3 regions of the Nocardia sp. NPDC056564 genome follow, and region 2 is predicted to be linked to each of the others. Evidence: riboswitches for the same ligand, from Rfam matches in the RefSeq annotation. Region 2 holds a riboswitch; each other region holds the start of a gene.
What was found. Region 2 has a riboswitch for S-adenosylmethionine ahead of ACFQ9K_RS19045 (rhodanese-like domain-containing protein). Riboswitches for the same ligand answer to the same signal wherever they lie in the genome.
Positions count from the first base shown of each region.

Region 1: linked by a shared signal. The riboswitch ahead of ACFQ9K_RS39715 (bifunctional o-acetylhomoserine/o-acetylserine sulfhydrylase) and the one ahead of ACFQ9K_RS19045 (rhodanese-like domain-containing protein) in region 2 are both predicted to bind S-adenosylmethionine.
Region 3: linked by a shared signal. The riboswitch ahead of ACFQ9K_RS28665 (amino acid ABC transporter permease) and the one ahead of ACFQ9K_RS19045 (rhodanese-like domain-containing protein) in region 2 are both predicted to bind S-adenosylmethionine.

Region 1 covers NZ_JBHTUR010000025.1:78,641-88,388, reverse strand. Annotated here, with positions in the region: gene ACFQ9K_RS39765 (error-prone DNA polymerase) at 1-163, shown strand, start outside; gene ACFQ9K_RS39760 (M48 family metalloprotease) at 258-1,184, shown strand; gene ACFQ9K_RS39755 (DUF4349 domain-containing protein) at 1,280-2,317, shown strand; gene ACFQ9K_RS39750 (DUF167 domain-containing protein) at 2,274-2,504, shown strand; gene ACFQ9K_RS39745 (tRNA (cytidine(34)-2'-O)-methyltransferase) at 2,527-2,991, opposite strand; gene ACFQ9K_RS39740 (carboxymuconolactone decarboxylase family protein) at 3,056-3,601, opposite strand; gene ACFQ9K_RS39735 (DUF3017 domain-containing protein) at 3,775-4,020, shown strand; gene ACFQ9K_RS39730 (oxygenase MpaB family protein) at 4,194-5,144, opposite strand; gene ACFQ9K_RS39725 (TetR/AcrR family transcriptional regulator) at 5,309-5,971, shown strand; gene ACFQ9K_RS39720 (homoserine O-acetyltransferase) at 5,996-7,114, opposite strand; gene ACFQ9K_RS39715 (bifunctional o-acetylhomoserine/o-acetylserine sulfhydrylase) at 7,153-8,490, opposite strand; SAM riboswitch class IV at 8,584-8,694, opposite strand; gene ACFQ9K_RS39710 (TetR/AcrR family transcriptional regulator) at 8,746-9,453, opposite strand; gene ACFQ9K_RS39705 (MFS transporter) at 9,581-9,748, shown strand, end outside.
Region 2 covers NZ_JBHTUR010000007.1:9,744-19,491, forward strand. Annotated here, with positions in the region: gene ACFQ9K_RS19005 (DUF456 domain-containing protein) at 14-496, shown strand; gene ACFQ9K_RS19010 (prenyltransferase/squalene oxidase repeat-containing protein) at 512-1,807, opposite strand; gene ACFQ9K_RS19015 (class I SAM-dependent methyltransferase) at 1,824-2,489, opposite strand; gene ACFQ9K_RS19020 (hypothetical protein) at 2,515-3,144, opposite strand; gene ACFQ9K_RS19025 (hypothetical protein) at 3,166-3,651, opposite strand; gene ACFQ9K_RS19030 (amidohydrolase family protein) at 3,847-4,716, opposite strand; gene ACFQ9K_RS19035 (FAD-dependent oxidoreductase) at 4,778-6,193, opposite strand; gene ACFQ9K_RS19040 (hypothetical protein) at 6,595-7,041, shown strand; SAM riboswitch class IV at 7,105-7,221, shown strand; gene ACFQ9K_RS19045 (rhodanese-like domain-containing protein) at 7,236-7,652, shown strand; gene ACFQ9K_RS19050 (O-succinylhomoserine sulfhydrylase) at 7,708-8,922, shown strand; gene fgd (glucose-6-phosphate dehydrogenase (coenzyme-F420)) at 8,980-9,748, opposite strand, start outside.
Region 3 covers NZ_JBHTUR010000013.1:89,669-99,416, forward strand. Annotated here, with positions in the region: gene ACFQ9K_RS28630 (dipeptide ABC transporter ATP-binding protein) at 1-207, opposite strand, end outside; gene ACFQ9K_RS28635 (ABC transporter permease) at 204-1,073, opposite strand; gene ACFQ9K_RS28640 (ABC transporter permease) at 1,066-2,076, opposite strand; gene ACFQ9K_RS28645 (ABC transporter substrate-binding protein) at 2,079-3,698, opposite strand; gene ACFQ9K_RS28650 (LLM class flavin-dependent oxidoreductase) at 3,695-4,807, opposite strand; gene ACFQ9K_RS28655 (ABC transporter substrate-binding protein) at 4,811-5,770, opposite strand; gene ACFQ9K_RS28660 (amino acid ABC transporter ATP-binding protein) at 5,785-6,552, opposite strand; gene ACFQ9K_RS28665 (amino acid ABC transporter permease) at 6,549-7,565, opposite strand; SAM riboswitch class I at 7,836-7,930, opposite strand; gene ACFQ9K_RS28670 (hypothetical protein) at 8,320-9,042, shown strand; gene ACFQ9K_RS28675 (glycosyltransferase) at 9,081-9,748, opposite strand, start outside.

The DNA of each region.
Region 1 (9,748 bases), on a different contig from region 2:
CTCGGTCGGCCTGTGGGCCCGCTTCCGCCGCCTGGCGCAGAGCGCTCCCGCCCTGCTCATCCGCGGTCGCGTGCAGAACGCCGAGGGGGCGGTCAGTGTCGTCGCCGAACATCTGCAACGGATGGATCTGCGCGTGGAGTCGAAGTCGCGCGACTTCCGCTGAGTCGCCGAACAACTCGGTTTTCACCGGACGGTTGTCATCGTACGATTGAAGGTTCTGCCCAGCGCGGGTCCGTTCGACACATCGGGGAGCTACCATGCCTGCGCCGTCAACCGCCGGCTCGCCTCAGCGTGCCCGCACCCGCTCGACCGGCTACCTGGCGGTGGGGGTGACGCTGATGCTCGCCGTGCCCACGGTATTGCTCAGTGTGGCAATCATTCTCACCCTCGGTGCGTGGGCGGGAATCTGGCTGGCGATCACCGCCGCGGTGGTGTGGGTGTTCTTCGGGATAATCCTCTTCGACATGGCCTGGTTCACCCCGAGCCGCGAGCGATTCGCCAAGACCTTCAAGTTCCGCCGCCCGATCCCGCCCGAAGACGAACGCCTCGCCGCCGCCTGGACGAAGGTCACCAGCGCGCCCGGCCTGGACGGCTGGCCGTACTCGCTCTGGGTGGAGGAATCCGCCGAGCCGAACGCCTACGCCGTGCCGAGTCGCATTGTCGCGGTGACGAGTTCGGCGCTCGCCGGGCTCAAACCGCGGCACCTCGAAGCGGTGCTCGCGCACGAACTCGGACACCACATCAACGTCGACCCCCGGGTGCGACTGCTCGACACCTGGCTGGCGCTGCCCGGCCGCGTCATGTGGGCGCTGTGCCGAAAGGCCGGGCGGATAGCCGGCCTCTTCGGTCCGCTCGCGCTGTACGTCCGCTTGGTGGTGGCGGTCGGGTCGCTGCCGGCCGTGGCCGTCGTGCTGACGCCGATCGTGGGGCTCGCCGCCGCGCTGGTGATCGTTGCCCTGCTGGTCGTGGAGCCGCTGACCAGGAGCGCACAGCAGCGGCGCGACGAATTCGCCGCCGACCGGGTCTCGGTCGACCTCGGTTACGGCCGCGCGCTGGCCGCCGCCCTGCGCCGCTGGGACGACCGGCCGCTGCCCCCGCTGATCGCGCTGCGGGTCAGTCTCTACGGGACGCATCCGCCCCTGGCCGCACGGATCCGGAAGATAAAACTCCGGCTCCGCGAATGACCTGGCCGCCCACACTTTTAGAGAAGTGTTAGAAGCCATCTAGAGAACGGTTATGTCGGGCCGTTCGCGCAGTTGGAGGGGCTACTGTGCGAAATATGCGGAAGCTTGCTGTGCTGTGCATCGGTCTGCTCGGTCTGACGTTGCTCGTCGGCTGTGGCAGCAACAACGACAATGCCAAGCGGGTCCCGCCGTCACCGGGACGGCCCGAGACCTACGCCACCGTGGAGCCCGCCCCAGCGGCGACGCCACCGGGGTTGCGTGATCAAGGGCCGGCGCGCAAGGACAACAACACCGGCAGCGGTGAAACCGTCACCGCGCGTAAGGAAGTCGTCACCGGCAGCGTCGAGATGACGGCGGGCAAGCCGATCGACGCGGCGAGCCGGATCGCCGACCGGGTGCGCGAGGCCGGCGGCCGGGTGGACAGCCGGACCGAACAGCCCGGCACCGACGACAACGATCCCAGCGCCACGCTCACCGTCCGGGTGCCCGCGGACAAGACCGACGCGTTCATCGACGGGCTCGGCGGCCTCGGCCGGATCACCCGGGTGCACACCAACCGCGACGACGTGACCATGCAGTGGGAAGACCTGGACGCCAGGATCAAGGCGCTGCAGGCCTCCGTCGACCGGCTGCGCGGGCTCATCGCCGGCGCGACCAACACCGCCGACCTGCTCAACGCCGAGCAGGCGCTGTCCAGCCGCCAGGGCGAGCTCGACAGTCTCACCGCGCAGAAGAAGCACCTCGACGATGAGGTCTCGCTGTCCACCCTCACGATCGACATCACCACCGCGACGACCAAGGCGCAGGAGGAGCGCGCCGACAACTTCTGGGAGGGCATCGTCACCGGCTGGAACTCGCTGGTGGACTGGCTGAAGGACGCGGTCGTGTTCACCGGCAAGGCGCTGCCGTGGCTCGGCTTCCTGGTGGTGCTGGCCGCCGTGATCTGGGGCGTCGTGCGCGCGGTGCTGCGGCGCGGCAAGCGTGATCGGGCAGAATCGGCACCGGCGGGTCCGCGGCCCGCACCCGCGGAAAGCGCAGCGGCCGCGCCGGTTACGGCACCCGCGGGCAGCGCGGCGACAGGAGAGCGGAGTGCCGGAGACGGTCCGGGCGATCATAAAACCGAACAGCCGTAAGGGCCCGCTCGTCGAGACCCTCGACGACGGCACCCTCCAGCTGTACGTGCGCGCCCCCGCCGTCGAAGGCAAGGCCAACCGGGCCGCCATCGAACTGCTCGCCGAACACTACGGAGTCCCGAAGAGCGCCGTCCGCCTGTCGGCCGGCGCTACTTCGCGCCACAAACGCTTCGCCATCGATCGCTGAACGACCTGTGCGGCAGGCGTTCTCACACTCCGCCGGGAAAGCCGAGCTGCCGCCATGCCTCGTAGGTCGCGACCGCCGCGGCGTTCGACAGATTCATCGACCGCCGCCCCGGCAGCATCGGAATGCGCAGCTGCGCGGTGACCTGCGGATCCTCGAGCACCGCCGCGGGCAACCCCGTCGGCTCGGTGCCGAACAGCAGCACGTCACCTTCGCGGTACTCCACCTCCGCGTAGCTCGTCGTCGCCTGCGTGGTGAACGCGAACACCCGCTCCGGCCGCACCGCCGCCCACGCCGCCGCGAGATCCTTGTGCACCGTCACCGACGCCAGGTCGTGGTAATCCAGCCCGGCCCGGCGCAGCTTCGCCTCCGAGAGATCGAACCCCAACGGCTCGACCAAGTGCAGCTCACACCCGGTCCCAGCGACCAGTCGGATCGCATTTCCGGTATTCCCGGGAATCGCGGGCTCATGAAACATCAGTCGGAACACGGCAGACAGTCAATCAGGCGCGGGCGCGCTCGCCGCGCGGGCCCATTGCTCCCCGCTGTTGCCGTCAGTTCGACGAGCGTTCGGGGAGGGCGCACATGCCGCCCTCGGCCATGCCGGTCGGGCGCACGCCGAGGCCCTGGTTGAGCCGGGCGCGTTGGTTTTCCCAGGCGATGGCCGAGGCCAGTTCGGCGAGTTGCGCTTTCGACAGGTGGGTCAGCAGGTCGGCGCGCAGATCGTCGAGACCGATGGCCGGAGTGGCGGTCATCGCCTCGGCGAAGGCGATGACCAGCTTTTCCAGTTCGGTGTAGGCGGTGCTGGTCCGGTAGCGCGGGAGGTCGGCGAGCTGCTGTTCGGTGAGACCGGAGGATTGGGCCAGAGCCGAGCCGATGTCGAGGCAGAATTCGCAGTTCACCAGACCCGCGGTCTTCAGTTCGGCCAGCTCTTTGAGCTTCGGGTCCAGCCGGTTGCTGAACAGCAGTGCGGTCTCGAACACGCCGGTGCCGACCAAGATCTGCGGCCGGCGCACCAACCAGCCGACCAGATCTGATCTGTGCCGCTTGGCTTTTCGCATCGCCGTCAGGTAGTGCCGGATTCGGGTCAAGGCTCTCATTACCCACCTCCTAGATCGGACAAATCGACTCTACCTACAAACTACGAGTTGTAGTAGGGGCGGCGGTAGGTGGCGTCTGTAAGAATCGGGGGGTGACCGAAGCCGACACGTCCACCGCGGGCCAGCGGGCAGGCGGCAACCTGGGCTCCCAGTTCCTGCGCAGCCACCTGCCGATGGTGCTCGTGACGCTGGTCATCGCGGTGGCGATCGTGTTCGTGGCGCAGGATCGATGGCGTCGCGGCGCGCTGTTCTTCGGCGGAGCCACCTTGCTGGCCGCGGCATTCCGCCTGTGCCTGCCCACCGCCCGGGTCGGCCTCCTCGCCGTCCGCAGCAAGCCCTTCGACGTCGGCGCCCTCACCCTGCTCGGCTCCGCCATCGTCTTCATCGCCGCCACCATCAACACCCTCGGCATCGGCTAGCCGCACACCTTCCGACTTCCCGCACACCGAATCGCCGGCGATTGCGTGTGCGGGAAATCAAGAGGTGTGCGGCGGTGGCGAAAGTGTCCGTGGTGGCGGGGATTTCGCGGTGGGGAGGTCAATTCGGTGAATCGTCCGGCGCACCCCTCGATGCGGCGGGCGAAGCCCGAAACTCAGGCCGGCTCGGCGACCAGTGCCGCGCGTCCGGATCGACTGCCGTGCAGGGCGCGGGCCTCGGCCGGGGTGACCGTCGTCGGCCGGGCCGGCGGCGCGGCGTTGATGTGCTCCTTCAGGATCTGCCCCGCCATCGGCGCGATGAACGGCGCGGCGACCAGCAGCCCGAACGAGTTGAACCGGCTGAAGCCCCAGACCAGCACCTTGGCGGGCAGCCGGACCGCGAGATCGATGATGCCCCAGCGATCGAACCGCCCGAGCTTGCGCATCCACTTCGGCAGGGTCGCCACCGAGGCGAGCGAAAGCAGCCTGCTGCCAACGTAATACGACAGACCCGCACCGTTGCGCGGCGAGGTCCACAGCAGATGGTGCATGCCCTCCTCGGCTCGCTCGGAGGTGCACAGGCGGGGCCGCACCCGCTCGAAGTACGCGCGCACCTCTTCGCGCGAGCGTGGCACATCCTCGGGCTTGCAGGTCTGCAACTCGGCGGCGATCGCGCACTCCTGCCAGAATCGCGTCTCCTCCGCCGGCGTCAAGCCGGGGCCGAACACCTCGTAGGCCTTGAGCACCGAATGCCAACCGGTGATGTGGATCCACAGCTGGGTGTCCGGGCTGTTCGCGCTGTAGCGGTTTCCGCTGATCGGTTCGATGCCGGTCATCGGCGCGTGGATCTGCATCAGGTGCTCGGCCGCCTGAATGGCGGTGCGCCCGTCGGCGATCGCGGCGATCAGGAAGTAGGAGAACGTGTGATCGAGGCGTTTGCGTGGATCGCTGTAGATGCCGCGCGAGTCGGCGACGGCCGCGGTGAGGAACGGGTCGAAGTGCTCGAGCACGACGGCGCGCTGGAAGCCGATGACCGCGGTCGGCGCGGTCCAGACCTTCCAGCTGGGCGAATCAGGACCGAAGAACCCGTAGTCGTCCCGGCGCAGGGTGGTCGGATCGAAGTGCATCACGTGCTCCTTTGCGGTGATCGCCCCGGCACCCGGGGGTGAATACAACGCAACCGTAGCAATTGCTCGCATTGAATACAACGGTTGCGTAGCATTTGTGTCCGGACGGATTCGGGATCGAGCCGCAATGCTGTCAGGATGGACCGCATGGAGGTGGAGGGGCAGTGACCACATCGCGCGCCGCGGCGGACCGGCCGCGCCGGCGCTATGCGCCACGCCTGCCGCCGGAGCAGCGCCGGGCCCAGCTGCTCGACGCCGCCTTCGCGGTGCTGAGCCGGGTGGAACTGCACGAGCTGAGCATGGAGGCGGTCGCGCAGGCCGCGGGCGTCGGCAAGCCGGTGCTCTACACCGTGTTCAAGACCCGCGCGGAACTCGTTGCGGCACTGCTGGAACGCGAGCGCGAGCGCGGCCTCGAGCAGGTCGCCGAGACCCTGCCGACCGACCTGATGGGCGCCGACCCGGTGGTCGCGGCCTCGGCCACGGTGGAGGCGTTCGTCGGTGTGGCACTGGAGAATCCGACCCGCTGGCGGCTGATCCTGGCCGGACCGGGCAACGCACCCGACGAATACCGGGAGGCGCTGCGCAATTCGCGCGCGGGCATCTTCGATCAGGCCGAAGCGCTGGTCCGCATCGGCACCGCGCTCGAACCCCGATGGGCCGGAGTGGATTCCGCGCTGCTCACCAACTCGCTGCTCCAGGTCGCCGAGATGCTCGGCCGGCTGGCGGTCAGCGAGCCCGACGAATACCCGCGCGAACGGCTCGAGGGCTTCGTCCACGCGATCGTCGGCCTACTGGTCGGCGCGCCACCGAAAGACGCAGGCGCATAACGTTTCCGAGCGCCCGAGCCGAATTCAGCCGTTGGGCCGACGGTGCTGCTGGGCCAGCCGCATCGTTTCGGTCAGCAGCTTCGACACCGCGGCGGCCTCGGTGAGAAACCCGTCGTGCCCGTCCCGCGAGTGCACGACCTCCAGCCCGTCGCACCCCGGCAGTCCTTCGGCGAGTTCCTGCTGCGTGCGCAGCGGATACAGCCGATCGGAGTCGACCCCGCCGACCACGCACGGCACCGGCGTGGCGGCCAGCGCCGCCCGCACCCCGCCGCGCCCACGGCCGATGTCATGCCGGTTCATCGCCTCGGTCAGCAGCACGTAGGTGCCGGGATCGAAGCGCCCGCACAGCTTGTCGGCCTGATGGTCCAGGTAGCTCTGCACCGCGTACCGGCCGCCGCGCCACGGATCCTCGGCGCCCTGCGCGCCGTTCTCGAACCGGTGATCCAGCTCGTCCTCGGTGCGGTAGGTCAGGTGCGCGATCCGCCGGGCGATGCCCATGCCGGTCATCGGCGCGCGGTCGGTGTCGTGATAGTCGCCGCCCTGCCAGTCCGGGTCGGCCTTGATCGCCGCGATCTGGGTGGTCTGGGTGCCGATCTGGTCGGCGGTGGCACGCGCGCCGACGGCCAGCACCAGCGCGGAGCCGACCCGGTCCGGCGCGCCGACCATCCACTCCAGCACCCGCATGCCGCCCATCGACCCGCCGACCACGGCGGCCAGCCGCTCGATGCCGAGCCGGTCCAGCAGGGCCGCCTCGGCCGCCACCTGGTCGCGGATGGAGATCTCCGGAAACCGCGAGCCCCAAGGCTTTCCGTCCGGCGCCAGGGTCGACGGTCCGGTGCTGCCCTGGCAGCCGCCGAGCACGTTCGTCGCGATCACACACCACTCGTCGGTGTCGAGCGGACAGCCTGGCCCGACCATCCCGTCCCACCAGCCGGGCAGCGGGTGGATGTCGTCGGGGTGGCCGACCACATGCGAGTCGCCGGTCAGCGCGTGCTCGACCAGCACCACGTTGTCCAGCGTGGGGGACAGCTCGCCCCAGCGCTGCACGGCGAGGTGCACCTGCGGGATGACCGCGCCGCTCTCCAGCTTGACGTCGCCGATGGCGATGATGCCGAGCCGCCCGTCCGGGGGTGGCAGGGCCACCCCGGACGAACGGGCGAAACTCGGTTCGGTACTGGAGGTCACGTCGCCGCCGCCGCGAAACCGGCACGCAGATCGCTCAGGATGTCCTCGATTCCCTCGATGCCCACCGCCAAGCGGACCAGACCCGGAGTGACGCCGGCGAGCAGTTGCTCTTCGGGTGTCAGCTGTGAGTGTGTGGTCGACGCGGGGTGAATCACGAGGGAGCGCACATCTCCGATGTTAGCCACATGGCTGTGCAGGGCTAATCCGTCCACGAACTTCTTGCCCGCATCGACACCGCCGCGCAGCTCGAAGGCGACGATCGCGCCCGGCCCCTTCGGCGCCAGCTGCTGCGCGCGCTCGTACCACGGCGAATCCGGCAGGCCGGCGTAGATCACCTTGGTGACGTCCGGCTGCTCGGTCAGGAATTCGGCCACCGCCTTGGCGTTGGCCACGTGCCGCTCGACCCGCAGGCTCAGCGTCTCGATGCCCTGGCTGATCAGGAACGCGTTGAACGGCGAGATGGCCGAACCGAGGTCGCGCAGCAACTGCACGCGCGCCTTGAGTGCGAAGGCGGGCGCGCCGAGATCGGCGAACACCGCGCCGTGGTAGCTCGGGTCCGGTGTGGTGAAGCCGGGGAAGCGGGGCAGGCCCTGCGCGTCGGTCACCGTCCAGTCGAAGTTGCCGCCGTCGACGATCACCCCGGCCACCGCCGAGCCGTGCCCGCCGAGGTACTTGGTCGCCGAGTGCACGACGATGTCGGCGCCGTGCGCCAGCGGCTGGATCAGGTACGGGGTGGCCACCGTGTTGTCCACGATGAGCGGCAGCCCGGCGTCGTGCGCGATCGCGGAGATGCCGGGGATGTCGAAGATCGCGCTGCTCGGGTTGGCGATGGTCTCGCCGTAGAACGCCTTGGTGTTCGGGCGGATCGCGGCCCGCCACTGATCCAGGTCGTCGGGATCGTCGACGAAGGACACCTCGATGCCGAGCTTGGGCAACGAGTAGTGGAAGAGGTTGTAGGTGCCGCCGTAGAGGTGCGGGCTGGACACGATGTGGTCGCCCGCGGACGCCAGGTTCAGGATCGCGAAGGTCTCCGCGGCCTGACCGGAGGCCAGCAGCAGGGCCGCGACACCGCCCTCGAGCGCGGCGACGCGCTGCTCGACCACGTCCTGGGTGGGGTTCATGATCCGGGTGTAGATGTTGCCCGGCTCGGCGAGCCCGAACAGCGCTGCGGCGTGGTCGGTGTCGCGGAAGGCGTACGAGGTGGTCTGGTAGATGGGCAGGGCCCGGGCGCCGGTGGCGCCGTCGGGGGCCTGCCCCGCGTGCACCTGCTTGGTCTCGAAGGACCACTGCGCGGTGGGATCGACGTCGGCCGCGGGCACGGTGGAATCACTCATGAGCTTTGCTCCAAAGAAAAGGGTTGTTCGCCAGAACTACGGGGGTTATCGGGATTTGGGCGAAGTACAACAACACATTTCGGGAACCTCCTGAAAGCGCGCTTGCTCTCGACCTTCGAGAGCCCGGTCATCACCCGGAGCACCCCACCGCTGCTGGAGGGTTGCCGTCCAGCAAGCCGGGGCTTCGCGCTGGCACTCATGACCTCAGGGAATCATAACCGGCCGCCCCGCAGCGGCCGAAACCTATCCGCGAACTCAGCCGGAAGTGCTGGTCCGCGCGCCGCCGCAGACCCGGATGAACTCGTCGTACGCCGCGCAGAACGAGTTGCGCCCCGCGGTCGCGGCATCGTGCAGATCGTCGTGGTCGAACATGCTCTCGCCGCACTCCATCGCGAGGTGACCGATGAGCTGCCAGGTGCCGAGGATCAGCCGCACCGGCAGCGCGCAGGGCGTGGTGCCGAGTCGTTCGGCGACCACCGCGGCGATGGCGATGTTCTTGTTGTCCGCGTGCTCGATGCTGCGCGCGCTGACCGCGGGGCTGCTGCGCACGATCCGCTGCATCTGCTGGAACTGCCGGAACGAGACCGGCCCGCCGCCGGGTTCGCTGACGGCTCGGTCGATCACCCGCAGGAACGCCGTACGTAGCGATTCCAGCTCGTTGCCGCCGGCCGGTAGTTCGCGCAGCGTCTGCGCCACGGCCTGGCCGAAGTCCTGCACCGGCCCGAGCACGATGTCCTCTTTGCTGTCGAAGTACCGGTTGATCGTGCGCGGCGAGACGTCCGCGGCGTTGGCGATCTGCTCGACCGTCGTCGCGTCGAAACCCTGTGTGTCGCACAGGTTCAGCCCGACCTCGATGATCCGCAACCGGGTCTGCTGCTTCTTGCGTTCGCGCAGGCCGGGATGGGCGTTCGCGGGGGTCTCCGCTGCGGCAGTCGTGCCCGTCGGCGTCGGTGACTCGAGCATGTTCCCACCTTATCGCAACCCAGAGTTTTCGTGTCTTTAACCGCCAAATGTCGTACTGCGACATTTTGCTCTTGACGCCAAATGTCGCTTACTGACAGGATAGCCACCGAGTTCGAACGAAGAGGAGATGACCGTGACCGACACTGCGCAAGCGGTAGAAGTTCCCCAGAAACAAGGCAGTTCGGCACGCTGGTTCGCCCTCGGCGTGATCGCATTGGCCCAGCTCATGGTGGTGCTGGACGCCACCATCGTGACCATCTCGCTGCCCTTCGCGCAGCAGGACCTCGGCATCAGC
Region 2 (9,748 bases):
ACGGGGTCCGGTCGTGAGCGCTGCGGGAGAGGTCGTCGTCGGCCTGGTCATTCTGGTCGGCCTGCTCGGCATCATCGTCCCGATCCTGCCCGGCGTCATCCTGATCTTCGGCGCGATCGCGGTGTGGGCCTTCATGACCGGCGGCGCGACCGCCTGGATCGTGTTCGGCATCAGCACCGCCCTGCTGGTGCTGTCCGGCGTCATCAAATACACCTGGCCCGGCCGGAAGATGAAGGACGCGGGCGTGGCCAACCGCTCGCTCGTGCTCGGCGCGGTCCTCGGCATCGTCGGATTCTTCGTCATCCCCGTGGTCGGCCTGTTCGTCGGCTTCGTGCTCGGCGTCTACCTCGCCGAACTCCACCGCCTGCGCATCGGCCGGCAAGCCTGGCAATCAACCGTGCACGCCCTCAAGGGCGTCGGCCTGTCCATGCTCATCGAACTCCTCGGCGCCCTGCTCGCCACCGGCGTCTGGGTGATCGGCGCGATCGCCGCCTAGGCGATGGCCAGCCGGTCACCGCAGTCGTCGTGTTTCTTGAACAAGGAGAAGGACGAGCGGAAGGACGAGGCCGAGCGCGATGTCCTTAGGTTCGATCACGCCGAGCCGCCAGAGCACCAAACTGCCTGCTACGCAGGCGGTCAGCAGAATCGTCGCCCAGTGTCGCTTCGTCAAGGTAACCAACTGGTCGCGCCGGGACGACCAGCCGAGCCTGGCCAGGGATGTTGTCTTCGTGGCCCCATGGCGCACAACGACGGCGTCGTCGCTCAACCAGTCGATTCGGCTGCTCGACCTGTGGAAGGGCACGGTTCGGGCATCCATCACCGACAATACGAACGGATACACGTCCCAGATGGAGCGGCCAGACGCGCTATCGATATTCGGCCAGTGGCCGTCAGGCAGCTGAGAATCCATGACAGTCCTCAGGACTGCGGCCGTCACCGGCGGGACGCCGTTCGGGTGCCGGAGCATTGCGGAGAGGGCGTAGGGCATCCCGTGGTGCCACACCTGGCTGTGCCACGTGACATCGCGGCCATCCACGTTTCCGGTGATGTTGTAACTCTCCACGCGCGAACCCTCGTCGAATATCGAACTGGAGTTCAAATGTTCGGTGAGCCAGCGAAATCCGTGCTCGACCGCCTCCGCGTGCCGGCGATCCGTGCGCGCTGCCGCTAACTGGCGCAATAGCAGCAGGCAGTACGAGGTGTGGACGACAGTCGGCTCCGACAGGCGGGATTCACCCCATGCGGAGGGAGTTGAACGGGAACGCTGACGCACTAGCCAATCGACCCCGCGGTTGATCGCGGGTTCGAGCGGGCTCGCCTCGTGCAGCGCTTGTAGCGCCAGGCAGGTCAGCCACGTTCGTGGCGGTTGACCGAGGAAGGATCCCCAGCCGCCGCTACCGTCTTGATTTGCCAGGATCCAAGCCACGGCCCGTTCTAGATCCGGAGATGAATCGAGGCACTGCACTTTTGCGTAGCCGAGAAACCTCGTGACTACTGCTGTCGCCTCGAGCAGGGGGTGGCCGAAGCTGGTGTTGACGGCCCACCCGCCATTCCGCAGTCGATCGGGCGCGGTTGACTGTCGCGACCGAAGAAACTGGAGTCCGGCACCGAGCAGCGGTGACTGCACATCGCATCGCGCAAGGGTTTCCAATGCAACAGCAGTCGCCGACGGCCCAGGTGTCGGATCATCCAGTCTGTGGTACCAGCCACCGCTGTTCGACGCCGTCTGCGAATGCGTCGAAACGAGTAGGTCGATGGATCGAGCAATGGTCTGATCGAGCAGTGCCAGATCGAATCCTATTATCACGACGGTACGAACCTGGCTAGCTCTTTCTGGCGAGAACTCGAATGAAGTGACTCGCTGTCGCGCTTTGGTAGCATTCCGATGGCTCGTCGAAGGAGAGCACATCCCAGTCTGCGAGAAGTAGATTCAGAGTGTAATCTCGGGAAAAGAAGTGACGCACATGACCCTTGCGTCTGAACATATTGTCCTCCAACTTATCGCCGAGCCTGAAATACGGGTCCTTTGTGGATTTCACCATGAAAGCCAGAAATCCGCCACGGCGCGTCGAATCGGCGATCTGCTTGAATAGCTGTGCGGTAACAGTATTAGTGAAGTAGTGCAGCGAAAGATGGCAGAAGATCCCGTCGAACTGGTCTATCCCGAATTGCGGGAGTTGCCCGCTGCTCATATCGTGTCGATCGAAAAGTATGTTCACCCCTGCGGATGCGGCATTCTTCTGAGCCTTCTCGATAGCAATTTCGGAAAGATCTGATGCGCACACCTCCGCGCCGTTTTCGGCGAACTTTATCGCGTCACGCCCCTGGCCACAGCCGAGCTCGAGGATGCGCTTCCCGGGCAGCGGATCCAATGCCTCGAGTAGCATGTTGCTTAGTTCCTCTTGCGAACTACCACGACTCTGGATATCGCGTTCCCCGTGCCACTCGTCCCATATGCTGAGCTGGGTGACAACATGTCCCATTGGCATGGACGACATGCTAGGCCTTCTACGCTCAGCCAGTACGTACATCGTTCAAACTGGAGAGATTCCGAATCGTGTCGGCAATTGTGTCGTGATTTTGAAACAGCAGGTAGTCCCACTCTGTCGGTCGTCCGACCTGTGCGGCCACGTGCCGTCGGACCAGTTGTGACACGGCAGGATCCGGTATGTAGCAAACGCTGTCGCCTGGCTCTTGATACATCAGATAACCCCGCTGCTCGACGCCGGATCCGATGAACTCGGCGATCGAGCGGAATGAGGCGCGCGGTATGGTGTCCACCACGGTGTTCAGCGCGTATTTGCCGGGAAGTATCTGCAGATGGGCGTGCGCCACGCAGGCCGAGCGGCGGATTTGCAGTGCACACGCACCGTGCTCGAATACTGTCGCCGGGCCATAATGCGATTCGACCCGGCCGAGCACTTCCAGGGTGAAAGCCGCGAACTCGGTTGCGTTCGCCGAGATGGAGCTGGTGGAGAACCAGTGCTGTTCCGGAACCACAAGGAGGTGACCGGGTGCGAGCGCCCCGAGTGCGGGAATGGCGTATCCGGTTCCCGGCCAGGCGGCCAGTGGCCGATCGTAGCGCGGCAGCTTCATCGGAACGGTTTGCGGTATTTCGCAGAGAAAGCAGTCTGTGGCGGACATGCGAAACCTCGATGGTGAATATCAGGTCGAAATATGAGTCGCGCTCCAAGCGTGGAGCGCGCCCAGGCACTGGCTTCGTGTTCTGGTCACAACTTTTGCATGATAAACCAGCCAACTGCGTTTCTCGTATCCCGTATCGCCTACGTATGCAAAGACTGGGATATTCATTGTGTGTGCATATGCGAGTTCGCACGAGCAGCCGATATAGTTTCTGGCTGGAATCGTCATATCCAGCAAGATTGCGTCAGCCGTGGCCAAAAGGGCCAGGTCGTCCAGAACGATCCGTTCAGCGAATTCGGCCGAGCTCGTACATTCATCACGGGCGGAAAGTTCGGTAGTCGTGAACGGATCGATCATCTCGGCGTCGATGAATCGAAGTTCCGCGCGCACGACCGCTGCCGTTCGCAGGATATCGTCGTGTGTCTCGCCGTCCATCGCTCGGGCGAAGTACACGCGGAACCTCGACTTGCCTGTCTGCGCCCGGCGCGCTGTCCCCGCGCGGATCATGAGTTTATCTAAGAATTTTGCGGACCGGACGGCCGCTAGTGTGCTGCGCACACTAAGGTTCGTGCGATGGGGTGTCGGGTTCGGTGTGTGATTCGATGACAATTGAACCCCCTTCGGTGTATTGAGTGTACCGGTAGGAGAATTCGAATAATGTCAGATATTCGGACGACAGCCGAAAGTCTTTGGGCGACCGATCTACTCGATGACGGGAAACGGGATGGTGTCTGCCGCTTCGGATTTGGGAAGGGCATCGCGGCGGATCGGGAGGGTTGGTTGTTCGGCGTACAACGGCAGCGTGGGGTTCGGGTCGGCCGGTAGGGGGCGGGGGCGGGCGGGGAGGCGGTAGAAGGCGCGGGCGTTGTCTTCCAGGACGGCGAACATGTCGGTGCCGACCACGTCGCAGATGAGGTCGACGTCGGAGTCCCGGAAGGGGCGGCCCGCGCGGGTGCCGGGGAGGTCGGTGCCGAACATCAGGGCCTCGGGGTTGACCGCGTGGATGCGGCGCAGGGTGTCGGGGACGCTCAGCGCGACCCGGCCGAACCCGGTCGCCTTCACTCGCGCGCCGCGATCCACCAGATCGAGCAGATAGGGCAGGCCCTCGTCGGACATGCCGAGATGATCGATGCAGAACACCGGCAGTTTCGAGATGACCGGCTGCAACGACGCGAGCATCTGCCCGTCGATGTACACCTCGACATGCCAGCCGACCAGCTCGTGCGCCCGCAGCGCCTGCAGGGTCATGCCGGTGATGTCGGCGGCGGCGCGCTTGAGGTTGAACCGCAGCCCGCGCACGCCGATCCGGTCCAGCTCGATGATCTCGTCGTCGGTGGCGTCCAGGTCCAGCCGGGTGACCCCGACCCAGCCCTCGCCGAGCTCGGCGAGGGCCGCCCTCAGGTACGTCTGATCGGTGCCCTGGAAGGACCCGCTGACCACGGCTCCGCCGCCGATATCGAAGCGGGACATGCGCTTTCGATAGTCGGCGATGGTGAACGGGCCGGGCAGGTAGCCCTCGTTCTCGAACCGCGGGAACCGCGGATCGAAGATGTGGAGATGGGCATCGAACACCTGTACAGAATGCCTCAGTGCGAGTTTTTCTGCTGTCGTGGAGGTAACAAACCCGGCCGGACTAGACCTTGTGCGGCTCGCTGGCGCGCAGCATGTCCTCGCGCTCGACGACCTTGACCCGCTCGCGGCCCTCGGGCTCGCCGAGCGAGCGCTCGTGCGCGTCCAGGCGGTACCAGCCCTGCCAGGTGGTGAACGGAATGCCCTTGCTCTCCAGGAACTCGGTGACCGCGTCCAGCTCCGGCTTGGCGGCCGGGGTGAAGTTCGCGCTGTCGTCGAGCAGGCAGGCCACGGTCTCGTTGGCGTCGCCCTTGGTGTGGCCGATGAGGCCGACCGGGCCGCGCTTGATCCAGCCGGTGACGTAGGTGGCCGGGACGTAACGGTCGGCGCCGTCGGCGTTCTCGTCGGCGATCACCCGGCCCGCCTCGTTGGGCACGGTGCCTGCCTGGTCGTCGAACGGCAGGTTGGTCAGGTTCTGCGACAGGTAGCCGACGGCACGGTAGACCGCCTGCACGTCCCATTCCTTGAACGTGCCGGTGCCCTTGACGTTGCCGGTGCCGTCGAGCTGGGTGCGCTCGGTGCGCAGGCCGACCACCTTGCCGTCCTCGCCGAGGATCTCCGCGGGCGACTCGAAGAAGTGCAGGAACAGCTTGTGCGGGCGATTGCCGACATCGCGAATCGCCCACTGCTCGAGCGTGTTCGCGATCATGTCGACCTGCTTGGAGTGCCTGCGCGCGGCCTCGGAGCCCTCGTCGTAGTCGATGTCCTCCGGGTCGACGATGACCTCGATGGTCGGCGAATGATCGAGCTCGCGCAGCTCCAGCGGGGTGAACTTGGCCTGCGCCGGGCCGCGGCGGCCGAACACGTGCACCTCGAGCGCCTTGTTCGCCTTGAGGCCCGCGTAGACGTTCGGCGGGATCTCGGTCGGCAGCAGCTCGTCGCCGGTCTTGGCCAGCACGCGGGCCACGTCGAGCGCGACGTTGCCGACGCCGAGCACGGCGACCTTCTCCGCGTCCAGCGGCCAGGTGCGCGGCACGTCCGGGTGCCCGTCGTACCAGGAGACGAAGTCCGCGGCGCCGTAGGAGCCGTCCAGGCCGATGCCGGGGATGCCCAGCGCGCGGTCGGCATTGGCGCCGGTGGAGAAGATCACCGCGTCGTAGAAGGTGCGCAGATCATCGAGGGTGATGTCGGTGCCGTAGTCGATATTGCCGAGCAGGCGGACCTGCGGCTTGTCCAGCACCTTGTGCAGGGCGGTGATGATGCCCTTGATCCGCGGGTGGTCCGGCGCGACGCCGTAGCGGATCAGCCCGAACGGCGCGGGCATGCGCTCGAACAGGTCGATGCTCACCTCGGCATCCGACTTCATCAGGGCGTCGGCGGCATAGATTCCCGCGGGCCCGGCGCCGACGATGGCGATGCGGAGCGGGCGGTCTTCCGCGGTGTGCGCGTCAAGCCCGGAGGAGGCAGCCTGCGTAACCACGGAGGGCTCGCGAACACCGCTATTCGACTCTGCACTCTTGTCGGTCATCTTTTACGCGCACCCTTATGGTCGAGAACAATTAACGGCGTCTTGCTTAGCCTAGGCTAAGTTACGCGCTGGCTGGTTGCACCTGACGGCGCGGACACTGCGGTTGTCGGCTCGTGGCCACCTCAGTCGCGGCTATGACAGCAGGCCGCAGTCTCGCGATTCTATCGGTGACCGCCGATGCCGCCCTCGGCGGTGCGCGAACCGAATGGATGCCACCCTAGGCGTTCTGTCCGGGTTACCCGATCTCGCGGCGTCGATCCGCGCGTGGCGCACCGAGCGTCGCCGCCTGCGGTCCTCCACGCCGGGGGGGGGGCGAGCGCCGGATATCCCCGCCGACCAGGGATCATCGTCGTATGAGCGATCAGGAGTCACCCGCCGAGGACGAAGTCATCACGGTCGATCAGACCGACAAGCGTTCCGTGGCACCGTTCGTCGCCGCGGCCGTCCTCGCGGTCATCGTGCTCGGCGCGATCATCATCGGCGGGGTCATGTCGCCCGCTGAGAAAAATGTCACAGATTCCGACCGGATCGCCGCCGCGGTGCGCAACTTCGTCGAGGGGTCGAACAGCACCGATCTGGTGCCCCCACCTGGCGCGGGCTGTGCCGGCTTCGACCCGAAACGCTCCCCACTCGCCGGGCGTTCCGGCGGCGGAAAGACCGTGGAAATTACCGAACTCGTCGATCCGCAGCGGGACGGCGATCGGGCGAAGGCCACGGTCACCACCAAGGTCGACGGCGTCGAGCAGACTTCCACCTGGAATCTGACCCGCTCCGGCGACAAATGGTTGGTCTGTAATTGAGCATTCTCATACCGTGAGCAGCCATTTGACAGGGTGGCCCTCATCCAGGCAATCTCAGCAGAAGGTCATGAGAACCAGTGTCAAGCCCCGGCAATACTGGTCGGCAACCCTCCTCCGCGGTGGGGTGCTCCGGGTGACGACCTGGCCGCGCGTCAAACCTGAGCGTGGCAAGTGCGGATTCTAGGAGGGTCCAGATGAGTTATGCCGGTGACATCACCCCGCAGCAGGCTTGGGATCTGTTGCGCGACAATCCCGAAGCCGTCCTGGTCGACGTGCGCACCGAGGCCGAATGGAAGTTCGTCGGCGTGCCCGACACCAGCTCGATCGAGCGCCCGACGGTGCTGATCGAGTGGGTCGATTCGACCGGAACGCGCAACGGCGAGTTCACCGAGCAGCTGGTCACCGCGCTCGACGGGCACAACCCGGAGGCTCCGGTGATCTTCCTCTGTCGCTCCGGCCAGCGCTCGATCGGCGCGGCGATCGCCTCGACCCAGGCCGGGTTCGGCACCTCGTACAACGTGCTCGAGGGCTTCGAGGGCCCGCTCGACGCGGACGGACATCGCGGCGGCGCCGGCTGGCGCGCCCTCGGCCTGCCCTGGCGGCAGTCATGAGTAACTGCTGTTCGGTGGACGCGTTGTCGCGGAGCTCTGTCGTCGGGAGGCAGTCGTGATCACAGGTGGTGCGTTCGACAAGCCGCTGCCCGAGGGCGTCGGCCCGGCGACCCTCGGCGTGCGTGGCGGGTTGCGCCGCTCCGGTTTCGAGGAAACCTCCGAGGCGCTGTATCTGACCTCCGGCTTCGTCTACGAGAGCGCGGAGGCCGCCGAGGCCGCGTTCACCGGCGACGTGGAGCATTTCGTCTACTCCCGCTACGGCAACCCGACGGTGGCCATGTTCGAGGAGCGGATGCGGCTGCTCGACGGCGCCGAGGCGTGCTTCGCGACCGCGAGCGGAATGTCCGCGGTCTTCACCGCTTTGGGCGCGCTGCTCGGCGCCGGCGATCGACTCGTGGCCGCGCGCAGCCTGTTCGGGTCCTGCTTCGTGGTGTGCAACGAGATCCTGCCGCGCTGGGGCGTGGAGACCGTCTTCGTCGACGGCGAGGATCTGGACCAGTGGGAACAGGCGCTGTCGGTGCCCACCCAGGCGGTGTTCTTCGAGACGCCGGCCAACCCCATGCAGACCCTGGTCGACGTGCGCCGGGTCACCGAGCTCGCGCATGCCGCGGGCGCGAAGGTGGTGCTGGACAACGTCTTTGCCACCCCATTGCTGCAACGCGGTTTCGAACTGGGTGCCGACGTGGTCGTCTACTCGGGGACCAAGCACATCGACGGCCAGGGCCGGGTGCTCGGCGGCGCCATCCTCGGCGCGCGGGATTACATCGACGGACCGGTGAAAACGCTGATGCGCCATACCGGTCCGGCGCTGAGCCCGTTCAACGCGTGGACGCTGCTCAAGGGTTTGGAGACGATGCCGCTGCGCGTGCGGCATTCGACCGAGTCCGCGTTGCGGATCGCCCGCTTCCTGGAGACCGACAAGTCGGTCAGCTGGGTGAGATACCCGTTCCTGGAATCACATCCGCAGCACGATCTGGCCGCGAGCCAGATGAGTGCCGGCGGCACCGTGGTCACCTTCGAGCTGAACGCGCCTGCGCACGAGGCGAAGAAGCGGGCCTTCGAGGTGCTCAATCGCCTGCGCATCATCGACATCTCGAACAACCTCGGCGACGCCAAGTCGCTGATCACCCACCCCGCCACCACAACTCATCGCGCGATGGGCCCGGAAGGGCGAGCCACCATCGGCCTCTCCGACGGCGTGGTCCGCATCTCGGTCGGCCTGGAGGACGTCGAGGATCTGCTCGCCGACCTCGAACACGCTCTGAGCTAGTCACGAAAAAGGCTCCGCCCGTTCGCATTCGAAACGGGCGGAGCCTTTTTCGCTGGATCAGCCCAGTGCGCGCAGGCGCGGCCCGAGGTCGCGCTGGAACAGGTCGAGGAAGCGGCGCTGGTCGTGGCCGGGGGCGTGGAAGACCAGGTGGTTGAGGCCGGCGTCGAGGTAGGGCTTGATCAGGTCGACGGCCTGGTCCGGGTCGCTGGCGACGATCCAGCGCTTGGCGATCTGCTCGATCGGGAGGGCGTCGGCGGCGGCCTCCATCTCGATCGGGTCGGTGATGCTGTGCTTCTGTTCCGGGGTCAGGCTCAGCGGGGCCCAGAAGCGGGTGTTCTCCAGTGCCAGTTCGGGATCGGTGTCGTAGGAGATCTTGATCTCGATCATCCGGTCGATGTCGTCGACGGTGCGTCCGGCCTTGGCGGCGCCCTCGGCGACGGCCGGCATCAGCTTGTCGGTGTAGAGCTCCATCCCCTTGCCGGAGGTGCAGATGAAGCCGTCACCCGCGCGGCCCGCGTAGCGCGCGACCAGCGGTCCGCCGGCGGCGACGTAGATCGGGATGCCGCCCTTGGGCACGTCGTAGATGGACGCGCCGACGGTGTTGTAGTACTCGCCGGCGAAGTCGACGCGGTCGCCGGTCCACAGCGCGCGCATCAGCTCGACCGACTCGCGCAGCCGCGCGAAGCGCTCCTTGAACTCCGGCCACTCGCCCTTGTAACCGGTGGCGATCTCGTTCAGCGCCTCGCCCGAGCCGACGCCGAGCATGATCCGGTCGGGGTAGAGACAACCCATGGTGGCGAAGGCCTGGGCGATCACCGCCGGGTTG
Region 3 (9,748 bases), on a different contig from region 2:
TTTGCCGGAACCGGATTCACCGACCAGGGCCACCACTTCACCGCGCGACACACTGAGCGTGACGCCGTCCAGCGCGGTGACGTCGCCGGAGTCCGACCGGTAGCGCACGCGCAGGTTGTCGATCCGCAGCAGCGGTCCTGCTGGCGGCTGCCCGGCTTCGGCCTGCGCGTCGATCGGTTCCGCGCGCGGTGCGGAGGTGGTGGTCATGGCTGTTCGTTCCTTCCTACGGCGCGCCCGAGGCGCTGGGCGGCCACGACGACCGCGACGATGACCAGGCCGGGGAGGGTGGTCATCCACCAGGCGGTGGCGAGATAGTTGCGCCCCTCGGAAATGAGCGAACCCCACTCGGGGGTGGGCGGTTTCGCGCCGTAGCCGAGGAAGCTCAGCGCCGAGATGGACAGCACGGCCATGCCGAACTCGACCGCGGCCAGCGCGAGCACCGGCTGGTAGGAGTTGGGCAGCACGTGCCGCAGCAGCACCGTGTACCAGCGGACCCCCGAGGCGTGCGCCGCCTCGACGAATGCCTCGTGGCGAACGCGCAGTACCTCCGATCGCATCACCCGCGCGAAGTTGGCCACGAGCGAAACCCCCACCGCGATCGCCACATTGCGGGTGCCGAAGCCGAGCGCGGTGACCAGGGCCAGCGACAGCAGCAGGGCCGGAATCGACAGCAGCACATCGACGACGCGCATCACCGCGGCGTCGACGATGCCGCCGGCCGCCCCCGACAGCAGGCCGAGCACCGACCCGGTGATCAGTGCGATGCCCACCGCGGCGAGCGTGGCGGTCAGCGAGAGACCGGCGCCGTGCACCATGCGCGTGTACAGGTCGCGGCCGAGGTTGTCGGTGCCGAACCAGTGCTGGGCACTGGGGCTCTGGAACTTCTGCGCGGGCACCCCGATCAACGGATCGCCGCTCGCGAACACGGACGGGAACAGTGCCCAGCCGACCGCGATCAGCACCACCACGCCGGACAGCACCAGAACCGCGTTGTCGCGCAACCACTTCCACCGCAGCGCCGGTGTGCGCAGGCGGGGCACCGCGCCGCGCCGCTCGTCGATGACGTCAACCATGAATTGCCACCCCTTCGGCAGTGCCGCCGATCCGCTCGCCGGTCTCCTCGTCCTTCGCCGCCCGCCGCGACCGCGTCGCGATGCGCGGGTCGAGCAGCGGATACAGCAGGTCCACGGCGAGATTCACGGAGACGAAGACGACCGAGGTGAGCAGGACGATGCCCTGCACCACCGGAATGTCCTGGGCCAGTACGGCGGTCTGGGTGAGGCGGCCGACCCCCTGCCTGGCGAACACGGTCTCCACCACGACCGACCCGGCCAGCAGGTTGCCGACCAGCACCCCGGCGATGGTGAAGGTGGGCACGCTGGCCGGGCGCAGGACGTGCTTGCGCTGCACCCACCAGCGCGAACCACCCTTCGCCAGCGCCACATCGACATAGGGCTGCCGCCAGGTCGAGACCAGTCCCGAGATCAGCACCTGGGCGATCACCGCGCCGATGGGCAGCGCGAGGGTCAGCGCGGGCAGGACGGTGCCGGCGAACCCGTGCCCGCCGAACGCGGGCGTCAACCGCAACTTGAACGAGAACAGTTGCAGCAGCAGCAATCCGGTCCAGAAGGTGGGCACCGACACCGCGAGCGAGGGGAGCGCGGTCAGCGCGGTCCGCAGCCACGGCCGCCGGGTATAGGTCGAGGCGAAGGCCAGTGCCACCCCGCCGATCGTCGCGAAAACCACGGCCAGCCCGGCCAATCCGAGCGTCCCGGGCAGCGCGCTGCCGATGGCGTCGGTCACCGGCTGCCCGGTGACGATCGAATGTCCGAGGTCGCCGCGCACCGCGTGCCCGAGCGCGGTCCAATACTGTTCCCACAGCGGACGATCCAGCCCGTAGCGGGCCTGCAACTCGGCGATGGCGGCCTTGTCCACCGGCGTGCCCGCACCGGCGCCGTCGGCCGCGATCGAGATCGGGTCGGCGGGCAGCAGGTAGAGCACGATGAACGAGATGGTGAACGCGGCCCACAGCACCCAGATCGCCTGCAGGACCCGCAGAGCCAGATAGCGCGCCATGACTACCGCCCGCTCAGCCAGGTGTCGAAGAACTGTAGTCGCGCCGACGCCTCGAACTTCAGGTCCTGGGTGGTACCGGCCGCACCGATGGCCTGGGACAGCTCCACCGTCGGAATCAGCAGCCCGGCGTCGAGCACCTGCTGCTGCGCGGTCTGCACGAGGCTGTTGCGCACCCCGGTGTCGACGGTGCTCAACTGTCCGTTCAGCGCATCGTCGAGTGCCGGAATGGGTCCGCGCGCATTGAGATTGCGCCCCTCCAGGCCGAACGAGGTGCGCAGGATGTCCCCGTCGGCGCGGGTGGTGTTGCCATAGGAGCTGTCGAAGTCCTTCGTGTTCTGCCGGGCGGTCTGCTCGGCGATCGACACCAGATCCAGCTTCAGCTCGACCCCGACCTGGCGCAGTTGCTGCTGCACCAGCTCGATGATCGCCTGATTGCCGCCGAACACCTGACTGAACACCACCGAGAAGGACAGGCGCTCACCGTTCTTCGCCCGGATGCCGTCCCCGCCGGGCACCCAGCCCGCCTGGTCGAGAATGCCGCGGGCCTTGGCCGGGTCGTAGGCCAGTCGGGCGGACAGATCCGTGTAGCCGGGCGTGCTGCTGGCCAGGGGACTGGTCGCGGGCTTGAACTGCGGCCCGAGCACGGTGTCCACCAACTGCTTCCGGTCGATCGCGGGCAGCAGCGCCTGGCGCACCGCCGGGTCGCGCAGCGGCCCGCGGGTCACGTTGGTCTGGAAACCGAACGGCACACCGGGATTCGCGGTGCTCAGTACCCGGCCGCCGGCCGCCTCGATCTGCGGCGCGTCCTGGGGCAGCGCATCGCTGATCGCGTCGAGCTGGCTCGACGCGAGACTGCCGGTGCGCACGCCGGATTCGGGCACCACGGTGAACTCGATCTTGTCCAGGTAGGCCTCGCCGCGATGCGCGAACACCGCCGAACCCCACTGGTAGCCGGGGCGTTTGGCCAGCGTCGCCGACGCGTCCTGGCGGTAGCTCGCGTAGGTGAACGGACCGCTGGCGATGTTGTCGCCGAGGCAGCGCTGCTCGGCCGGCTTGGCGGTGGTGGCCTCGGCCTGGATCCCGAGCTGGGTGGTCGAGGTCGCCTGGAGGAACTGCGCGTTGGGCTTGCTGAACTCGACCCGCGCGGTCAGCCGGTCCACCGCTGTGGTGCCGACATAGTTGGTCAGGTAGCTGGCGGCCAGTGCCGCCTTGGCCGCGCCGAGCCTGAGCACCGAATCGAACGTCTGCCGGACCGAATCCGCGGTGAACGCGGTGCCGTCGCTGAACGTGACGCCGTCGGTGAGGTGGAAGGTGAACACCTTCGCGTCGGGGGTGACCTCCCAGCTCTGCGCGAGCCACGGCTTCAGCTCGCCGGTCTTCGGGTCCTGGTCGGTCAGCGAATCGACGATCTGCCGGGTGACGTAGAGCGTTTGGTTGGTGCCGGACTGCGCGGGATCCGAGCAGGTCGGCGCCTGGGACAGGCCGTAGCGCAGGGTGCCGCCCGGCTTGGGTGGTCCGGCATCGCCGCCGGGCGCGGCCGAATCGGTGCCGCAGGCGGTCACGGCGGTGGCCGCGGCGAGGGCGCCGGCCAGCGCGACGATTCGATGGCGGGTGCGAATCACGAGGTAACTCCAGAAGTTTCGGCGCGGACGGGTTCGGCGCGCGGGTCGAGCTCGGCGGCATCGGCGCCGATGGCCAACGGCCGGCTGGGAATTCGGCGGCGCAGTTCCGGCGCCACCTCGGTCTGGAACAGCGCCAGGCTGTCCAGGTAGTCGATCTCGGGGCGGCCGTCGCGCTCGGCGGACAGGTGGATCACCTCGTGGCCGAACTGCTCGTGCTGCCTGCCGACCTTGTCGATCACCTGCTCCGGGCTGCCGACCAGAGCCGAACTGCGCGTGACGAAGTCGTCCAGGGTCTCGAACACCACCGGCAGGCCGAGCTTGCGCGCCAACCCGAGTCGCGCCTCGAAGATCGGGCGGTAGGTCTGCACTGCCTGCTGGGAACTGCGAGCGACGTGGAAGCCCGCCGTCCCCGCGCCGACCAGCGCGTCGGCGGGGTTGTGCCCGTAGAACTCCCAGCGCTCCCGGTAGTGGCGGACCAGTTCGGCATACGGTTCGATCGGGTTGGTGACGTTCGCCGAGAACAGCGGATCACCGTGGCGCGCGGCCAGTTCGACCGAATCGCGGCTGGTCGCGCTGCCGTGCCAGATCCGGATCTTCGGCTGCCACGGCCGGGGCAGCGCCTTGGCGTTGTTCAGCTCGGGCCGGAACCGGCCCGACCAGGTGACGCTGTCGCTGTCCCACAGCGCCCGGAACAGGTCGTAGCCTTCGCGATTGCGGTCCCACTGGTCGTCGGTGGTGACGTGGAACAGCTCGGCCTGCGCGGCTCCGTTGCCCTTGCCGATGATCAGCTCCAGCCGCCCGCCGGACAGATTGTCCAGCGTCGAGTAGTCCTCGAAGGCGCGCACCGGATCGAGCAGGCTCAGCGTGGTGACCGCGGTGAACAGCGTGATGCGGGAGGTGACGGCGGCGATGTGGCTGAGGATCACCGGGGGAGCGGCGGACAGGAACGGATCCTCGTGCCGCTCACCGACGGCGAAGCCGTCGTAACCGAGATCCTCGGCGAGCTTCGCCTGTTCGACGACGTTGCGCAGGCGCTCCCTGGTGCCGGGCAGCCGGCCGGTGGTCGGATCCGGCACCCGGGTGACGAGGGTGAAGAGGAGGAATTTCATGTCTCACCGCTGTTTCGGTAGGCCGGGCGGGTTGATGCGCGACTGGGTGACCTGCTCGGTCTTCAGCCCCCACCGATCGATCACCTGCTGGTAGGTGCCGTGTTCGATGGCGTAGTTCAGCGCGTGCTGGACCGCGGTGATCAGCCCGTTGTTCTTCTTGGTGAGCACCGCGATCTCGCCCTGCAGCGCGTCGCCCGCGCCGGAGAAGGTGGCCAGGATCTTGGTCTGGTTCGCGGTGGCGGAGTGGTAGATCGCGGTCGGGTTCGGGCCGATGTAGGCGTCGAGCCGTTGCGAGGCCAGTGCCAGGTAGTAATCGCTGGTCTTGTCGAAGTAGGCGATATCGATCGGCGGCAGCTTCTCCGCGGTGTTCTGCTCGTTCCACTTCACCAGCAACTGCTCCTGGTTGGTGCCGGTGCCGACGCCGATCCGCTTGCCCGCCAGGCTTTTCCGGTCCTTGTAGTCGAGGGTGCTCTGGTTGGGCACCTCGAGCGCGACGGTGTCGTTGCGGTAGGTGGCGAAGTCGTACTTCTCCTTGCGCTCCTCGGTCACCGTCACGTTGGAGATGAACGCGTCCACCTCACCGGAATCGATGCGCACGAAGTTCTGCGACCAATCCGCCACCTGCGCATCGAGTTTCAGGCCGAGAATGTCGGCGACCAGCGAGGCGAAATCGACCTCCGAGCCGACCACGGTCTTGTCGTCGTTGGCGTAGAAACGCAGCGGCGGCGCGGTGCCGGACGCGCCGGTCACCACGAGGGTGCCGCGGTCGCGGATGGCCTGCGGCACTTCGGCGGCGATGCTGTCCACCTTGGCGGCGCGCACCCGGCCGGTCTGGGCGGCGGAGAGATCGAAGGTGATCGCACCGGCGGGCTGGGCCGCGGTCTCCGCTTCGGGATCGGTGCAGCCGGTGGCCAGCAGTACGACCGCGGTCGCGGCGGCGGTGGCCAGGGCGGAGAGCTTCATCGGATACCTGTTCATCAACGGACTCGGGAAAGGAAGGCGCGGGTGCGCGGGTGTTCGGGATGGTCGAGGACGGCCTCGGGCGGTCCCTGCTCGACGATCGCGCCGGCATCGAGAAACACCACGGTGTCGGCGATTTCGCGGGCGAAGCCGATCTCGTGGGTGACGATCACCAGCGCGGTGCCGCCGTGCGCGAGGTCGCGGATCACATCCAGGACCTCGCCGACCAGTTCGGGGTCCAGCGCGGAGGTGGGTTCGTCGAACAGGATCACCCTGGGGCGCAGGGCGAGTGCCCGGGCGATCGCCACGCGTTGCTGCTGCCCGCCGGAGAGCCTGCGCGGGTAGGCGTCGGCCAGTTCGCCGATGCCGACCCGGTCCAGCAGCACCCGCGCCTCGGCCTCGACCTCCTTGCGATCCCGGCCTTGCGCGGAAAGCGGTGCGATGGTGACGTTGTCGAGCACGGTCAGATGCGGGAACAGGTTGAACTGCTGGAAGACGAACCCGATGCGGGAGCGTTGCCTGCGCACCTCGCGGTCGGGCAGCGCGTGCAAGGTGTTGCGGCGCAGCCGATATCCGATCAGCTCACCGTCGATGTGCACGGTGCCCGCGTCCAGCGACTCCAGATGGTTGACCACCCGCAGCAACGTGGACTTGCCCGACCCGGACGGGCCGATCACCGTGACCACCTCGCCGGAGCGCACGGTCAGGTCGACGCCGCGCAAGACCTCGTGCGCGCCATAGGATTTGCGGACGCCGCGGACCTCGACGGCGCGTGCGGTGCTCATCGGGTCGCTCCTCGCGGTGCGGTGGAACCGGAATCGGCGATCTCGCGCAGCTTCTGCCAGGCCCGCTGGGCGGGCGACGGCGGGGGTGTGCGCTGCGTGCCCTTGGCGTAGTGGCGCTCGATGTAGTACTGCGCCACCGACAGAATGGTGGTGAGCACGATGTACCAGGCGGTGGCGACCAGCAGCAGCGGCACCACCCGGCCGTTGCGGCCGTAGATCACCTGGACCTGGTAGAACAGCTCGGCGATCGCCATCACCGAGACGATCGAGGTGCCCTTGAACAGGCTGATCACCTCGTTGGTCGCGTTCGGCAGGATCGAGCGCATGGCCTGCGGGACCACGATCGAGCGGAACTGGCGCACCTTCGGAATGCCGAGCGCGGCAGCCGCTTCCAGCTGACCGGCATCCACGGAGATGATGCCCGCGCGGATGATCTCGGCCGAGTACGCGGCCTGATGCAGCGCGAGCCCGATCACCGCCGCGGTGAACCCGCTGATCACGCCGTTCACCTCGAAGGTGAAAAACGCCGGGCCGAACGGGATTCCGACCGAGAGCGTGTGGTACAGGTAGGCGATGTTGAACCAGAACAGCAACTGCACGATGAGCGGAATCGACCGGAACGCCCAGATGTAGCACCACGAGATCACCCGCAGCACCGGATTGTTCGACAGCCGCGCGATAGCCAGCGCGGTGCCGAGCAGGAAGCCGAGCGCGGTGCCCCAGGCGGTGAGCTCCAAAGTCACCTTCAGCGAGGCCAGCACCGACTTCGCGGTGATGTACTTGGCGAATGTCGGCCAGTCCCACCCGGGATTGGTGACCAACCCGTGGACGAACTGGGCCAGCAGGATGAGCGCGACGGCGCTGATCACCCAGCGCCATGGATGCCATTGCTTGGCCACCTTCGGCGCGGAGCCCGCCGTTGTCGCCGCGGATTCGCCCGGCACCGGGTCGAGTATCGGTTCGGATCGGCCAGCGGCTTTATCGACGGCATCGGGTGCAACGGATGCACTCATGACTCCGCCTCGCTGGCGCTCGGCTCCGTCATGACTGCATTGGCAGCTGTGCCTATCGGCCGCTCGCTGCGCTCACTCATGTCGTGGTCCTTCGGAAGAACGAACGAGACCGCGCCACATCGGGCCGCGGTCACACCACCCGGCCAGCGACGGGTGCAACGAACTGGCTGCGGGTCAGCCCCGACAGCTCGCGGAGGTCACCTTGCATTGGTCGATGTGTCGGCGGCCCCAACGGGTGCCTCGGGCAGCGGCGATTCGCACTTCGGTTCTCCTCCATCGGTCCCGGCGGAAGCACCCGCACCCGGTGAACCGGGGGGTTGCTGCGACGTCGACGAGCCAGGTCTCTCGGTCGCTCTGGATGGTTGTCGTCGATCCGGACATCGGACGATGTCAGGGTCGAGCCGAATTATCATGCCCAGCAGGGGAACCCTTAGGCAAGGGAAGTAATCAGGGTGAGCGTAGATCTTGCCGCGGGCCGGTTCGCCGGGTAGATCGGATAGCCGGATATACGCTGGCGCAGTCGGTTCGGGATCGGTCGACTGGTGCGGGGCGGGCGCTCACGGACTCGGGCGGCGCCGCCGCGAAGCAGCATACGGCCTACCGCGAGTCTCGGGGGGCGGACCCCGCGAACGGAGCACCGCCGCCGCTGTCCCGAAGACACGCCGATGGCTTGCCGTGGGTAATACGGCCAGTTCAGCGCGTTTGCCGGAGTACCGTCAGCCTTCGATCGCGTCGACGATGAGAAGAGGTCTCCGTGGCCGTAACGCGCCGTCTGACCGTATTGTCCGCTGTCGCGACCTGCTCGGTCGCGCTGGCGCTCGCGGCCACGTCCGCGGGCGCGGCCCCCAATCCGCCCGTCGCGCCGGTTCCGCCGGTGGTCACCGACCGTTCCGGGCAGACCGGCGCCGTCGCGCCCGGCGACCTGTTCGGCGTCTACAACGCCGCGATCGACGGCCTGCGCGCGTTCGGCATGCAGCCGTTCCTCTATCCGACCGCGGCCGCGTACTGCCTCAACGGCAACTCCCTCGGCCTGGCCCCGGCCGTGGCCGGTGCGGTGCCGGGGCCGTGGCCCAAGACCTCGGTCACCATCCCAGGACTCGACCTGTCCGCCGTCAAGGCCGGGCAGACCATGTTCACCTTCGTTCCCTACGGCCTGAACCAGGACGGACCGGACACCACCGGCATGCAGGTCGCCTGGCTGAACGTGACCAGCGGCCGCGGCGGGGTCGCGTCGATGGGCCCGCTGTCCACCATCCTGCGCGCGATGATCCCGGCCGAGGTGCCGATCGCCCTGCGCCCCATCGCCGAACGGGCCATCCAGGACTTCTTCTTCGCGGCCCTGCCGATGGGCGGCGTGCGCGCCGTGCCGGTCGACACGGGGCAGGGGACCGTGCTCGCGGCGGTCTTCGGCACGGTCGAGAACGGCGGCAAATCCTGTTTCTTCCTGCCGACGGTGGGGATCACCGAGGTTCCGTGAGGCGGCGCGAGACCGACTCCGTTGTGCGCGTGCGCTGCTCAGCGCTGCGCGCTGGTCGGAGGGTACGCGGCAGCGCGCCCGCAGGGGTGCCCGACGTCGGAGTCGAGTGCGCGGTCCTTCCAGCGCAATGCGCCGCGTCGCCGAGCGCGTCGGGATCGTGCCCACAGCAGCAGATACGCAGCCACCGAGAACGGGTGAGCCACGGCCGCAAGGACATCGGCGGCGCGAAGCCTGCGAGTTTCGAGCGACCGCGCCAGCAGCCGGCCGGTGACGGCGGCCGCATAGCCGAGCGCACCCGCGCGGCGCACCGCGCCACGGCCCCCTAGAGCCGCCAGCGGCGGCACCCAATAAGCCAGGGCGGCAAGCGTTCCCACGGTCGCACCGCCCGTGCTGGTGCCGCCGTACGCGGACCACAGCCAGCGGGTGTACCCGGCATAGAGCTCGGCTGCGCTCTCGTACATTCGAGTGCTCGCCAGGAGTCCTGCGGCGACCAGCGCGGTGGGCTGCCCTGCGCGGCGCAGGGTCCGGGCGATATCGAGGTCTTCGGTGACGCTGGCGGCCACCGCCGCGTGTCCGCCGACGGCGCGATAGGCGGCGGTGTCGAACACCAGAAATTGGCCGCACGCAACGGAAGTCGAGGGGCGCAGGCTCCGGTTGGCCGGCCGGATCGGGAGCGTCGCCGCCCACGACCAAGCCAGCAACGGCT